DNA from 2 places in the Vibrio sp. MACH09 genome. Region 2 is predicted to be linked to the other one. Evidence: predicted binding sites of a transcription regulator. Region 2 holds the regulator's gene; the other holds the start of a gene.
The links. The regulator MetJ, encoded in region 2, represses methionine synthesis genes. The targets are predictions, from matches to a motif close to TTAGACNTNTANANGTCTAA.
Positions count from the first base shown of each region.

Region 1: the regulator MetJ is predicted to act here: its motif matches at 2,627-2,646, upstream of metA (homoserine O-acetyltransferase MetA).

Region 1 is NZ_BSFZ01000001.1:288,571-295,731, reverse strand. Features, by position in the region: gene metH (methionine synthase) at 1-35, opposite strand, end outside; gene CHJ_RS01345 (cation:proton antiporter) at 227-1,516, shown strand; gene metA (homoserine O-acetyltransferase MetA) at 1,674-2,615, opposite strand; tRNA gene CHJ_RS01335 (tRNA-Asp) at 3,294-3,370, opposite strand; rRNA gene rrf (5S ribosomal RNA) at 3,415-3,530, opposite strand; rRNA gene CHJ_RS01325 (23S ribosomal RNA) at 3,773-6,664, opposite strand; tRNA gene CHJ_RS01320 (tRNA-Val) at 7,076-7,151, opposite strand.
Region 2 is NZ_BSFZ01000001.1:3,048,276-3,055,436, reverse strand. Features, by position in the region: gene cytR (DNA-binding transcriptional regulator CytR) at 10-1,014, opposite strand; gene priA (primosomal protein N') at 1,197-3,398, opposite strand; gene rpmE (50S ribosomal protein L31) at 3,693-3,911, shown strand; gene CHJ_RS13715 (malic enzyme-like NAD(P)-binding protein) at 4,143-5,402, shown strand; gene metJ (met regulon transcriptional regulator MetJ) at 5,454-5,774, opposite strand; gene CHJ_RS13705 (O-succinylhomoserine (thiol)-lyase) at 6,033-7,161, shown strand, end outside.

The DNA of each region.
Region 1 (7,161 bases), 2.8 Mb from region 2:
GCTTCAATACGATCTCTTACCTTGCTTCCAGTCACAGTACAGCCTCAATCCATTACTTACTATGATACATCCTACCACAGTTTAAATAGAAATCTAGACGTCTAAACCAATTGATTTCCTGTTAACTGAAAATCCAAGTGTTAACAATTATTTTTCATTTAGATTTGAATAATTTGCATCAGAAGCGCAAAATCCGTTCACTACTTACCAATCAATAAAATGAATCATGCCTGTCTACAATACTCTCTGTTTTCTCGCGGCTGCAGCCATGGCTATCGCTTTTGTGAATAGCAAAATAGGCAAAATGCAAACAACCATTGCGATCACTGCTGGCTCAATAATGCTTTCACTCACCATAATCGTCGCAGGCCAAAACCATTGGTTTCATTTGACTGAGATCGCCAGTGATACCATGAGTGATATAAATTTCGAAGATTTTCTTCTAAAAGGTGTTTTAGGTTTCTTATTATTTGCCGGAGGATTAGGCATAAAACTTCCTCATCTTAAGGACCAGAAGTGGGAAATAACGGTGCTGGCGTTGTTTGCCACTCTCTTCTCTACTTTCTTTATTGGCTTTGTTCTGTACGGCATCACTATCATCATCAATATGCCGCTAGATCTCATATACTGCTTACTTTTTGGAGCCCTTATTTCACCAACAGATCCTATTGCGGTTCTAGCCATTGTTAAAAAACTTAATGCTCCTAAACGTATATCCACGCAAATCGAAGGAGAGTCCCTTTTCAACGATGGATTTGGCCTTGTTATTTTCGTGACCCTATTCACCATCGCATTTGGAAATGAAACTCCAACAATAAGCTCAATTACTATGTTGTTTGTGCATGAGGCTATAGGAGGACTAGTCTACGGTCTTGTGCTGGGATTAATTTTTCACTACTTAATCAGCGCGACCAATGACCATTCGATGGAGCTACTATTAACGATTGGTATACCAACAGCAGGATACGTTTTCGCAGATGTTATACACGTTTCAGGACCGTTAGCAATGGTAGTATCAGGGATACTAATTGGTAACTGGACACGATTTGTCGGCTTCTCTAAAGAGAGCGCCGATCACCTTGATCATTTTTGGGAACTTGTTGACGAGTTTTTGAATGGGATACTATTTTTGCTTGTCGGATTATCGATGCTGCTGTTCAAATTCCATCAGGAAGACTGGCTTGTGATGATAATTGCAATACCTCTCGTACTTGTTAGCCGATTCTTGAGTATCTGGCTCTGTTACCAAGGCTTTAATCGATTTAGACATTATAACCCGTGGTCGATAAGAATACTGACTTGGGGAGGGTTACGAGGCGGCTTGGCAATAGCGATGGCATTGGCAATCCCTTCAGGAGTAATGGTGGTTCCAGAAAAAGGAATCGATGTAAAAGAAATACTATTGGTTATGACTTACTCCGTTGTTATATTTTCTATTCTGATACAAGGGTCAACCATCACCCCTTTAATCAATAAAGCAAAGAAAGTAGAACAAATAAATTCTCAGCAAGAGTGACAAATTTAACCTTACAGTGGTCTGGTTATCTCTAAAACCAGTCAAACACAATTAAGTAAGACAGACATGGGTAACGATACCCATGTCTGGTAGATAAAAGTCACAATCTATCACTGCAATCAACATGATTTAGTGTAGAAATTTATTCTTATTAACCCTAATCATCCTTGGTAAAGTTGGCTTCAGAAAACTGCTCAAGATCATAAGGTGTTTGTTGGTATACACAATAGTTTAACCAGTTCGAAAACAGTAGATGACCATGACTTCGCCAACTGGCAATTGGAGTATTATCCGTGTTGTCATTGGGGTAATAGTTCACAGGAATCGCTGGGTCCATTCCCTCCGCGAGATCCCTGACATATTCTGAATGCAGTGTTAAACATTCATATTCGGGATGCCCAGTTACAAAGACATTTCTTTTATCTTTGGTCGATGCTAAATAAACCCCTGCAACATCAGATGTCGCCAAGATATCAAGATCAGTATGCTGTTCCAAGTAGTCATAGCTAAAGTCTGCATACCTAGAATGAGGCGCCAAAAAGTTATCATCAAATCCTCTTAAGATGGGATGATGCTCATCATGTATTCGATGGTTATATACACCAGACAATTTCTCTTTTCGCGTCTTCTTAGGCAAATCATAAAGTAGCTTTAATCCTGCCTGTGCCGCCCAACAGACAAACAGTGTAGAGGTAACATGGTTTTTTGCCCATGTCATAATACTCTCTAAGTGTTCCCAATAAATGACATCTTCGAACTGAACCAGCCCTAGCGGAGCACCCGTTATGATTAACCCATCAAAATTTCGATTTTTCACGGTTTCAAATTGACGATAAAAGGTATCTAAATGTTCTGTAGGCGTATTCTTACTAGGGCGGTTATCGATACGAAGCAGTTCAACATCTATTTGCAATGGACTATTCGATAGTAATCTCAAGAACTGTGTTTCAGTCTCAATCTTTTTCGGCATTAAGTTGAGAATCAGCACTTTTAATGGGCGGATTTCTTGAGTGGATGCGCGAGACATTGGCATCACAAAAATATTTTCGTTCTTCAATACATCAGAAGCGGGTAACCGATCAGGTATCCGAATAGGCATTGCTCTCTCCATAAGCTATCTAGACGTCTATATATCCAGACTAGCCCATAGAAAATTAAAAGTCGAGGCTTTGTGAATTTTAAACACAAAAAAGCCTTAACATCTCTGCTAAGGCTTACTGTTCTTATTCCTGAGAATAAGTGGCGGAGTGGACGGGACTCCCTACTCCTTGAAAACAAGCGCGACCCCCGGCGTGACAGGCCGCTTTCTCTAATTAAAAAACTAACCAACTGAACTACCACGCTTAAACGAAAAAAACCTCAGCATTTCTGCTAAGGCTTACTTTCTTATTCCTAAGAATAAATGGCGGAGTGGACGGGACTCCCTACACCTTGAAAACAAGCGCGACCCCCGGCGTGACAGGCCGCTTTCTCTAACAAAGAGGCTAACCAACTGAACTACCGCTCCGCTGCCCACTTTGCTAGAACTAACCATTGGTATTTTTATAACCGCTTAAACACAAAAAAGCCTTAACATCTCTGCTAAGGCTTGCTGTTCTTATTCCTGAGAATAAGTGGCGGAGTGGACGGGACTCCCTACGCCTTGAAAACAAGCGCGACCCCCGGCGTGACAGGCCGCTTTCTCTAACAAAGAGGCGAACCAACTGAACTACCGCGCTTAAACGAAAAAAACCTCAGCATTTCTGCTAAGGCTTACTTTCTTATTCCTAAGAATAAATGGCGGAGTGGACGGGACTCGAACCCGCGACCCCCGGCGTGACAGGCCGGTATTCTAACCAACTGAACTACCACTCCGCTGTGGTATCATTCGTTTTAATAACGAATGTACTTAAATTAAAGCCTGGCGATGTCCTACTCTCACATGGGGAAACCCCACACTACCATCGGCGCTATTGCGTTTCACTTCTGAGTTCGGCATGGGTTCAGGTGGGTCCACAATGCTATGGTCGCCAAGCAAAATTGGTGTAATAAAACCGCTGGCTAAAACGCTCGCTCTCTACGTTAGATTGCTTATTCGCTCAGTCACTTACCAATGTAAGCTCCTTCTCTCATCTCACAATCTGCCTTGATAGCAAACCTTTTACCTGCGCTCGTATCGAGCTAAGGCTTTATCACTTTAACTTGGAAAACTAACTTTAAAAGTTCTTTACACATTCAATGTTCTATTTGAGTCCTTCAAAACCCCTTGGGTGTTGTATGGTTAAGCCTCACGGGCAATTAGTACAGGTTAGCTCAACGCCTCACAACGCTTACACACCCTGCCTATCAACGTCGTAGTCTACGACAACCCTTTAGGATACTTAAAGTATCAGGGAGAACTCATCTCAAGGCTCGCTTCGCGCTTAGATGCTTTCAGCGCTTATCGATTCCGAACTTAGCTACCGGGCAATGCCATTGGCATGACAACCCGAACACCAGAGGTTCGTCCACTCCGGTCCTCTCGTACTAGGAGCAGCCCCTTTCAATTCTCCAACGCCCACGGCAGATAGGGACCGAACTGTCTCACGACGTTCTAAACCCAGCTCGCGTACCACTTTAAATGGCGAACAGCCATACCCTTGGGACCGACTTCAGCCCCAGGATGTGATGAGCCGACATCGAGGTGCCAAACACCGCCGTCGATATGAACTCTTGGGCGGTATCAGCCTGTTATCCCCGGAGTACCTTTTATCCGTTGAGCGATGGCCCTTCCATTCAGAACCACCGGATCACTATGACCTGCTTTCGCACCTGCTCGAATTGTCATTCTCGCAGTCAAGCGGGCTTATGCCATTGCACTAACCACACGATGTCCAACCGTGTTTAGCCCACCTTCGTGCTCCTCCGTTACTCTTTGGGAGGAGACCGCCCCAGTCAAACTACCCACCAGGCACTGTCCTCATCCCCGATCAGGGGACTAAGTTAGAACATCAACACTACAAGGGTGGTATTTCAAGGTTGACTCCACTCCATCTAGCGACGAAGTTTCAAAGTCTCCCACCTATCCTACACATGTAGGGTCAATGTTCAGTGCCAAGCTGTAGTAAAGGTTCACGGGGTCTTTCCGTCTAGCCGCGGGTACACTGCATCTTCACAGCGATTTCAATTTCACTGAGTCTCGGGTGGAGACAGCGTGGCCATCATTACGCCATTCGTGCAGGTCGGAACTTACCCGACAAGGAATTTCGCTACCTTAGGACCGTTATAGTTACGGCCGCCGTTTACCGGGGCTTCGATCAAGAGCTTCGACCTAAGTCTAACCCCATCAATTAACCTTCCGGCACCGGGCAGGCGTCACACCGTATACGTCATCTTGCGATTTTGCACAGTGCTGTGTTTTTAATAAACAGTTGCAGCCACCTGGTATCTGCGACTTCCGATAGCTCCATCCGCGAGGGACTTCACCGTCAGAAGCGTACCTTCTCCCGAAGTTACGGTACCATTTTGCCTAGTTCCTTCACCCGAGTTCTCTCAAGCGCCTTGGTATTCTCTACCCGACCACCTGTGTCGGTTTGGGGTACGATTTCTTACAATCTGAAGCTTAGAGGCTTTTCCTGGAAGCATGGCATCAATGACTTCACGCCCTTGGGCGCTCGACATCGGGTCTCAGCCTTAGTGATTTCCCGGATTTACCTAAGAAATCAGCCTACACCCTTGAACCTGGACAACCGTCGCCAGGCCCACCTAGCCTTCTCCGTCCCCCCATCGCAATTGTAAGAAGTACGGGAATATTAACCCGTTTCCCATCGACTACGCCTTTCGGCCTCGCCTTAGGGGTCGACTTACCCTGCCCCGATTAACGTTGGACAGGAACCCTTGGTCTTCCGGCGTGGGGGTTTTTCACCCCCATTATCGTTACTCATGTCAGCATTCGCACTTCTGATACCTCCAGCAAACCTTACAGTTCACCTTCAACGGCTTACAGAACGCTCCCCTACCCAATACTCTAAAAGAGTATTGCCGCAGCTTCGGTGTATAGCTTAGCCCCGTTACATCTTCCGCGCAGGCCGACTCGACCAGTGAGCTATTACGCTTTCTTTAAATGATGGCTGCTTCTAAGCCAACATCCTGGCTGTCTGAGCCTTCCCACATCGTTTCCCACTTAGCTATACTTTGGGACCTTAGCTGGCGGTCTGGGTTGTTTCCCTCTCCACGACGGACGTTAGCACCCGCCGTGTGTCTCCCGGATAGTACTTACTGGTATTCGGAGTTTGCAAAGGGTTGGTAAGTCGGGATGACCCCCTAGCCTTAACAGTGCTCTACCCCCAGTAGTATTCGTCCGAGGCGCTACCTAAATAGCTTTCGGGGAGAACCAGCTATCTCCAGGTTTGATTGGCCTTTCACCCCTAGCCACAAGTCATCCGCTAATTTTTCAACATTAGTCGGTTCGGTCCTCCAGTTGATGTTACTCAACCTTCAACCTGCCCATGGCTAGATCACCTGGTTTCGGGTCTATACCTAGCAACTCGACGCCCAGTTAAGACTCGGTTTCCCTACGGCTCCCCTAATCGGTTAACCTTGCTACTAAATATAAGTCGCTGACCCATTATACAAAAGGTACGCAGTCACACCACGAAGGTGCTCCTACTGCTTGTACGTACACGGTTTCAGGTTCTATTTCACTCCCCTCACAGGGGTTCTTTTCGCCTTTCCCTCACGGTACTGGTTCACTATCGGTCAGTCAGTAGTATTTAGCCTTGGAGGATGGTCCCCCCATATTCAGACAGGATATCACGTGTCCCGCCCTACTCGATTTCACTGATTGTACGTTGTCGGTTACGGGGCTATCACCCTTTATTGCGAGACTTTCCAGACTCTTCACCTGACGCACTAAAAGCTTAAGGGCTAATCCAATTTCGCTCGCCGCTACTTTCGGAATCTCGGTTGATTTCTACTCCTCCGGGTACTTAGATGTTTCAGTTCCCCGGGTTTGCCCTGTTAACCTATGTATTCAGTTAACAGTAACTGCTTATGCAGTTGGGTTTCCCCATTCGGAAATCGTAGACTCAAGTGGCTTTTACTGCCTAATCTACGCTTATCGCAAGTTAATACGTCCTTCATCGCCTCTGACTGCCAAGGCATCCACCGTGTACGCTTAGTCACTTAACCATACAACCCCAAGAGGTCTTTATGTATGGCAAACAACCAAGGTTTAGTGCTGTCTCTTTATTATGAGCGAGACAGCTTTCGATTTTGCCGGACTCAAATATAAACAGCATTACTATGTAATGGTGTTTCCAAGAACACTTGAATGTGTTTGTTTACTTTCATTTTTCTAAAAAATGAAAACAAACTTTTGGTACCTAGTTTTCTTATATTTCAAAGAAAATTAGGATTTGAGAACTTTTAAATTAGATAACAATCAATCAAATTGTTATCTGTCAGCTTTCCAAATTGTTAAAGAGCGATGTTTTTTCTACTTAAAGAAATCACATTTTCTAAAGACTTTCGACGACAAAAATCCGAACCAAGATAAACAAACTTATTTGGTTTGGATAATATCCAAAAATATTTAGAGAATGGTGGGCGATACCGGGCTCGAACCAGTGACCCCCTCCTTGTAAGGGAGGTGCTCTCCCAACTGAGCTAATCGCCCATAATGTTTT
Region 2 (7,161 bases):
TATCTACCGTTAGATGCGAGGTGGCGCTGCGCTATTACGAATAATTAACTGTGTCTCTAATAAACGAGAGCCCGCTCTGACATCTCTCCCTTTAAGCAGTTCTAGCATCATTAACATTGCTTGACGGCCAATTTCGTATCTAGGTTGTGAGATGGTGGTTAAAGGAGGATCGCAGTATTGAGAAAACTCAATATCATCAAAACCGACGATGGAGATGTCTTGTGGAACGCGTAAACCTAATTTCTTCGCTTCTTGAATCGATCCGATAGCCATCATGTCGTTATGACAGAAAATGGCTGTTGGCGGTTCACGTAAGGCGAGCAATTGCCTCAGTGCTTTGGCTCCACCTTGGAAGGTAAAGTCGCTGGCAATGGAGTAGGAGGCATTCATAGTGATGCCTGCACGACGAAGTGCCTGCTGGTAACCTTGATGTCGAAACTCACACAGCGCTGCTTTTTCTGGGCCGGAGATTTGAGCAATCCGTTTATGACCCATTTGAGTCAAATAGTTAACGGCTTCGAATGCCGACGTTAAGTTATCAATATGAACGGTTGGTAGTTCAAGCTCTGGAGCATATTCACACGCCATTACCAGAGGAGGAAGGTTTTTCTGCTCTGGTTTACTGACATCAAACGGTAAGTCAGCGCCCAGTAGCAGCATGCCGTCTGCTTGCTTAGTAAATACTAAGTTGATAAACGAACTTTCTCGCTTGCGTTGTTGGCCGCTATCCCCTAATAAAATTAGGTAACCATTCTCCATTGCTGCATCTTCAATGCCGCGAATAATCTCAGCAAAATAAGGATCGCAGATATCAGGAACAATGGTAACAATTGTTTTTGATTCGTTTCTTCTCAGGTTTCGTGCCAGAGAATTTGGGGAATAGCCAGCTTCCAAAACAGCGTCTTCCACCCGTTTACGAGTAGAAGATGAAACTTTCTCAGGGTTCATTAGTGCTCTAGATACAGTGGCGGTCGAGACCCCTGCTAGCTGGGCAACATCCTTCATTGTCGCCATAAAAAGTAACCTCTTGTAAAAAAGTGGATCTATTATTCACTCTTATCGATCCGGTTTATTGAACTAGTTTATTGATTTAACTAGATTCGAATTACGGGTAATGTAACAAAATTTGCATTGGATGTGTGATGACTGTCTCGTAAATGCATTTAATAATTGGAGAGATACTATTTTGCTTCAGATTAACTTAAATCTTGAGGCTCAATATCTAACGACCAGCGCACTTTTTTCGACAAAGGCAGCAGTTGAATCGCACTCTTGGCACTAAACAGCAGTTTCTGCATGGTCTTTCTATCGCTGGCTTGCAAAAGTAGCTGCCAACGTGATTTTCCTGCTCTTTTTGCCATTGGTGCAGGCGTTGGCCCAAGCAGCATTACCTGTTGAGAGAATAGCGGATTGACTTCAAGTGTGTGGCGTACTTGCCGAAGAAACTCTTCAACTTTTTCTGCTTGGCTTGCTTCTGCTCTAAACAGAGTGAGGTAAGTAAAAGGGGGCAGATGTGCTTGTTGTCGCTCTGCTAATGCTGAATGCGCAAAATGGCTATAATCTTTGTGCAGTAACGCTTGCAGCAACGGATGCTCTGGGTGATGGGTTTGTAAAACCACTTCGCCAGGTTTACTGGCCCTTCCTGCTCGTCCTGAAACCTGAACAAACAGCTGGGCTAATCGCTCAGAGGCTCTAAAGTCACTGCTGTAGAGAGAACCATCTACGTCTAATAAGCCAACTAAAGTCACATCAGGGAAGTGGTGTCCTTTGGCGAGCATTTGCGTCCCAATCAGTATCTGAAACTCTTTGTCTTTTATCGATTGCAGCGCTTGTTCTAGGCTACCTTTTCTTCGGGTGCTGTCTCTATCAATGCGAATGGTTTTGTATTCCGGAAACAGAGATGTGAGCTGAGTTTCCAGCTGTTCCGTACCGACACCCATGGTAACTAAATGGTTAGAGTGACACTGCTGACATTGATAGATCACTGGACGTTGTGAACCACAATGATGACAACGTATCTCCTGACTATTGTGGTGATAAGTATAGTAAGCATCACATCGCTGGCAGTCGGCTATCCAACCGCAGTTATGGCACATCAACGCCGGAGAGAAGCCTCGTCGGTTAAGAAACAGCATGACTTGATTGCCCGCATCAAGGTGTTTGCGCATTTCCGCGATTAAAGGAGCAGATAAACCACTTTCTAAAAACAGTCCTTTTACGTCGAGTATTTTATGCGTCGCGGGGACGGCACTGCCGGCTCTTTTTGTTAACGTTAAGTGGCTGTATTTTCCTGTCAATGCATTGTGTAAAGACTCTAGGGCCGGAGTTGCAGAGCCAAGAACAATAGGAATATTCTCTTTATGCGCCCTCATAATGGCGACATCACGAGCATGGTATCGAAGAGAATCTTGTTGTTTGTACGAGGTATCATGCTCTTCATCAACAATAATAATGCCGAGTGAAGAGAAGGGGGTAAATAACGCCGAGCGAGTACCGATAACAATACCTGCTTGATTCTCTTTAGCTGACAGCCAAGCGTTAAGTCGTTCGGTATCATTTAAGCCAGAATGGACAACTTCTACAGGAACATTAAACCGCTTCTTGAAGCGACTAATGGTTTGAGGCGTTAAGCCTATCTCAGGCACGAGAACAAGCGCTTGTTTGCCATTCTCTAGTGCAGACTTAATGAGATTTAAATAGACTTCGGTTTTTCCAGAACCGGTGACCCCATCTAACAAATAACAGCCAAAGTTTCTATTGCTGTTCACCGTCGCTATGGCAATGGCTTGTTCTTCATTCAGCTTTAATGGTGACTCTGGCAGGGCAAGAGTTTGTGACCAGTTATTCTTTGCCGCTTGCTTTTCATACGACTGAATCCAGCCTTTCTCTTCGAGCTTTTTAAGTACACTACTGGGAATCTCTTGGTCCAACATTTGTTGGTGAGACACCGCTTCATGTTCTAGCAAATGCATCACTTTGGCTTGTTTTACGGCTCGTCCAAAGCCTGACATTAACTGATTTTTTCCTTGCTCTGTTATCTTCCAGTTGACGACATTAGCAAAGCTGGCCGGCTTTCCTTTTCGCAGTGCACTGGGTAGAGCATTTGCCAGTGACTCTCCAAGAGGGTACTGATAAAACTGGCTACACCAAATAAGCAGTTCATATAGTGAATTGGGCCACACAGGTTCTAAGTCCAATACCTGCTTAATGGATTTTAGCTGCTGATCTGAATATTCTGAATGATTAACCATGGCTGTCACAATGCCGACAAGGGTCTGCCTTCCGAAAGGAACAGAGACTCTTCCCCCAATAACAGGAAACTGGTCGGCTTGAATCTTGTAATCAAACTGTTTATCCAGCGGAACAGGCAGAGAGACTTGAGCGATAGTTGGACGCATAAACTTCAGTAAAATTAAGGCTAAAATTGGAGAGGACAGTGTAGTGGAAGCTGCGTTGAATTACGAGACGGAGTATAAATGATCGTGGTGGTGGCTCTGAACATGACTCACTTTATTGTTTAGAAGCGAAGTTATTTGATGAAAAAAAACTCAAATAGGTTGATCCGAACTAAGCTATTCATTAATATACTGCGCCTTAATGGTGTAGCATTGCTATGCTTTTTACTTTTGAACACACGTGTGGTGTCCGGCTTAGAATCGGATAGCGACACGGCCTATATATGAGGTTTTCCCATGAAAACAGGTATCCATCCTGAATATAAAGCAGTTAACGCAACTTGTTCTTGCGGCAACTCTTTCGAATTTAACTCTACTCTAGGTAAAGATTCTATCCACCTAGACGTATGTGATAAGTGCCACCCATTCTACACTGGTAAGCAACGTATCGTTGATACTGGTGGTCGTGTTGATCGCTTCAACAAACGTTTCGGTGCGCTATCAAGCAAGAAGTAATACTTTAAGTATTATTCCCGAATTTAGAAAAGGACGCTTAGGCGTCCTTTTTTCGATCTTTAGTTACCGTTGTGACTCGTTTTGTGTGCTCGTTAGATAGATTTGCTCATGGTAGTCAGTGTTATTGTTGAGATTGATATTTTTTCTCAATAATAATCGCGCTTTTTTATAAAAGTGTAATAAAATCTATATTCTTACTATTCAGTTTTACTCTCTTTGGAAAAGTACACTATGTCTGATGACAATCAACAAGAAGAATTTCGTCAAAAAGCACTCCGTTATCACTCTCATCCTGTTGCAGGAAAAATCTCAGTCGAGCTAACTAAGCCGGCTGACTCTGTTGAAGATCTTGCATTAGCATATAGCCCAGGCGTCGCTGAGCCAGTTCGAGAGATCGCTCAAGATGCAAATAACGTTTATAAGTATACAGCCAAAGGGAATATGGTTGCGGTTATCTCTAATGGTACTGCTATTTTAGGGTTGGGGAACCTAGGGCCAATGGCTTCAAAGCCAGTAATGGAAGGTAAAGCCCTTCTTTTTAAACGCTTTGCTGGTTTAGATTCCATCGATATTCAGGTAAAACACCGAACCATTGACGAGTTTGTAGAAACAGTAGCGAATATTGCGGATACATTTGGTGGCATTAACCTGGAAGATATTAAAGCACCGGACTGTTTTGAAATTGAACGTCGTTTAATTGAACGTTGTGATGTGCCTGTTTTTCATGATGACCAACACGGTACTGCGATTGTTACTGCTGCGGGTATGCTCAATGCTATCGAGTTGCAGGGTAAAGAGTTATCAGAGTCAACGATTGTTTGTCTTGGGGCTGGCGCCGCAGCGACGGCTTGTATGGAGCTATTGATCAAGTGTGGAGCTCAACGTGAGAAAATCTACATGCTTGATCGTAAAGGCGTTATCCATACTCGTCGAGACGATTTAACTGAGCATAAGAAATTGTTTGCCAGTAATACAGATAAGAGAACATTAGAAGATGTAATTACTGGTGCAGATCTATTTTTAGGTGTATCCGGTCCAGATTTGCTGCCCCAAGATGCATTAAATTTAATGGCAGATAACCCTGTAGTGTTTGCATGTTCTAATCCTGATCCTGAAATTAAACCAGAGTTAGCTCATCGTGTGCGTGATGATTTGATCATGGGTACGGGGCGTTCTGACTATCCTAATCAGGTGAATAATGTTATCTGCTTCCCGTTTTTGTTCCGTGGTGCTTTGGATGTGCGTGCCAGTGAAATCAATATCGAAATGAAACTTGCCGCAGTTGAAGCCATTCGCCAGTTGGCAAAAGAGCCCGTTCCTGAGCAAGTAAAACAAGCGGCGGGAGTGACATCATTAGAGTTTGGTAAAGAGTACATTATACCAAAACCTATGGATCCTAGATTACTTCCTCGCGTGGCTAAAGCGGTCGCACAAGCGGCGGTTGATTCTGGTGTGGCCAGAATTGATATGCCTGATGGCTATATGCTTTAAAGGGTACACAGATAATAAAATGGCCGCTCCATGGAGCGGCCATTTTATTAATTATTCTTCATCGAAGGCTTCAAACTCAATGCCCATGGCGGTCATCATTGCTTTGGCTTCTGTTGGAATATCATCCGGTCTGTCTTTTCTTAAATCTTCATCTGTTGGCAAAGGTTGCCCAGTATAAGCGTGTAGAAAAGCTTCACATAATAGTTCGCTATTGGTGGCATGTCGCAAGTTATTTACTTGGCGTCGTGTACGTTCGTCCGTCAATACTTTTAATACTTTTAATGGAATAGATACCGTGATTTTCTTAACTTGTTCACTTTTTTTTCCATGTTCTGCATAAGGACTAATGTAGTCACCATTCCAGTCTGCCATTGCGCACCTTTAAATATGAAATACTAGATAATAATTATAACTGTCGATTTTAGCTGGATTTACTGCCATAAGCAAAGACATATAGACGTCTAGAGGTATTGACGTCCTAGCTAATGGCAAGTAAAGTGCTTAATAATAAGCCTCATGATAACAAATGGCGTAATAACAGATAAGCTCAGTAGCAACAAATAAACTATAGTTTACATTACGCGTTAATTGACGCACTCAGTAAAGATATATGGAAAGGAAAACCATCTTATGACTAAACGGAAGCCAGCAACAATTGCTGTTCGCACTGGAATAGAATCTGACACGCAACACCAAGCAGTTGTTCCTCCTATCTATCTATCTACTAATTATAGTTTTCCTCATTTTGGCGATGTTCCTAAGTATGACTATACCCGCTCCGGAAATCCAAATCGAAGTCTGCTAGAGCAGGCTCTTTACGAGCTGGAATCGGGTGTAGGGGCCGTGGTCACTAACTGCGGAACATCTGCTCTAAACTTGCTTGTGTCCGCTTACTTAGGGCCAAATGATCTCATCGTTGCACCACATGATTGCTATGGTGGTACGCATAGGTTGTTCAATACACGAGCGAATAAAGGGGATTTTAACGTTGAGTTTATCGATCAATCAGATAGTACACAGCTTGATGCTGCATTAGAAAAATCGCCTAAATTAATTTTATTAGAGACGCCGTCTAATCCACTGGTTCGGGTTGTTGATATTGCAGAAATATGTGAAAAAGCGCGTAAGGTTGGAGCGCTAGTGGCAGTGGACAATACCTTTTTGACACCGATATACCAAAAGCCATTAGAACTAGGCGCTGACTTTGTTGTTCACTCAACGACCAAGTATATCAATGGCCACTCCGATGTTATTGGTGGTGTCGTGATCACGAAAAGTGAACAACATGCTGAAGAGCTCGCGTGGTGGGGAAACTGCATAGGTGCGACGGGGACTCCATTCGACAGTTACATGACACTAAGGGGAATACGAACTCTTGGTGCCAGAATGAGGCTTCATGAAGAGGGCGCTCAAAAGGTGCTGGAATTTTTGCAAACTCAAAAACAAGTCGCAAAAATATACCATCCTAGTCTGCCAGATCATCCGGGCCATGATATTGCGAAAAAACAGCAGAGTGGCTTTGGTTCCATGCTGAGCTTTGAGTATTCCGGTACAGACGATCAGTTAAAAACTTTTGTTAATGAGTTGACACTATTCTCTCTTGCAGAGTCGTTGGGCGGTGTCGAAAGCTTGATTTGTCACCCAGCTTCAATGACCCACCGAGCAATGGGAGAGCAAGCGTTACAAGAGGCGGGAATTTCCCAGCAACTGTTGAGATTATCTATCGGCCTTGAAGATAGCCAAGATCTTATTGCCGATT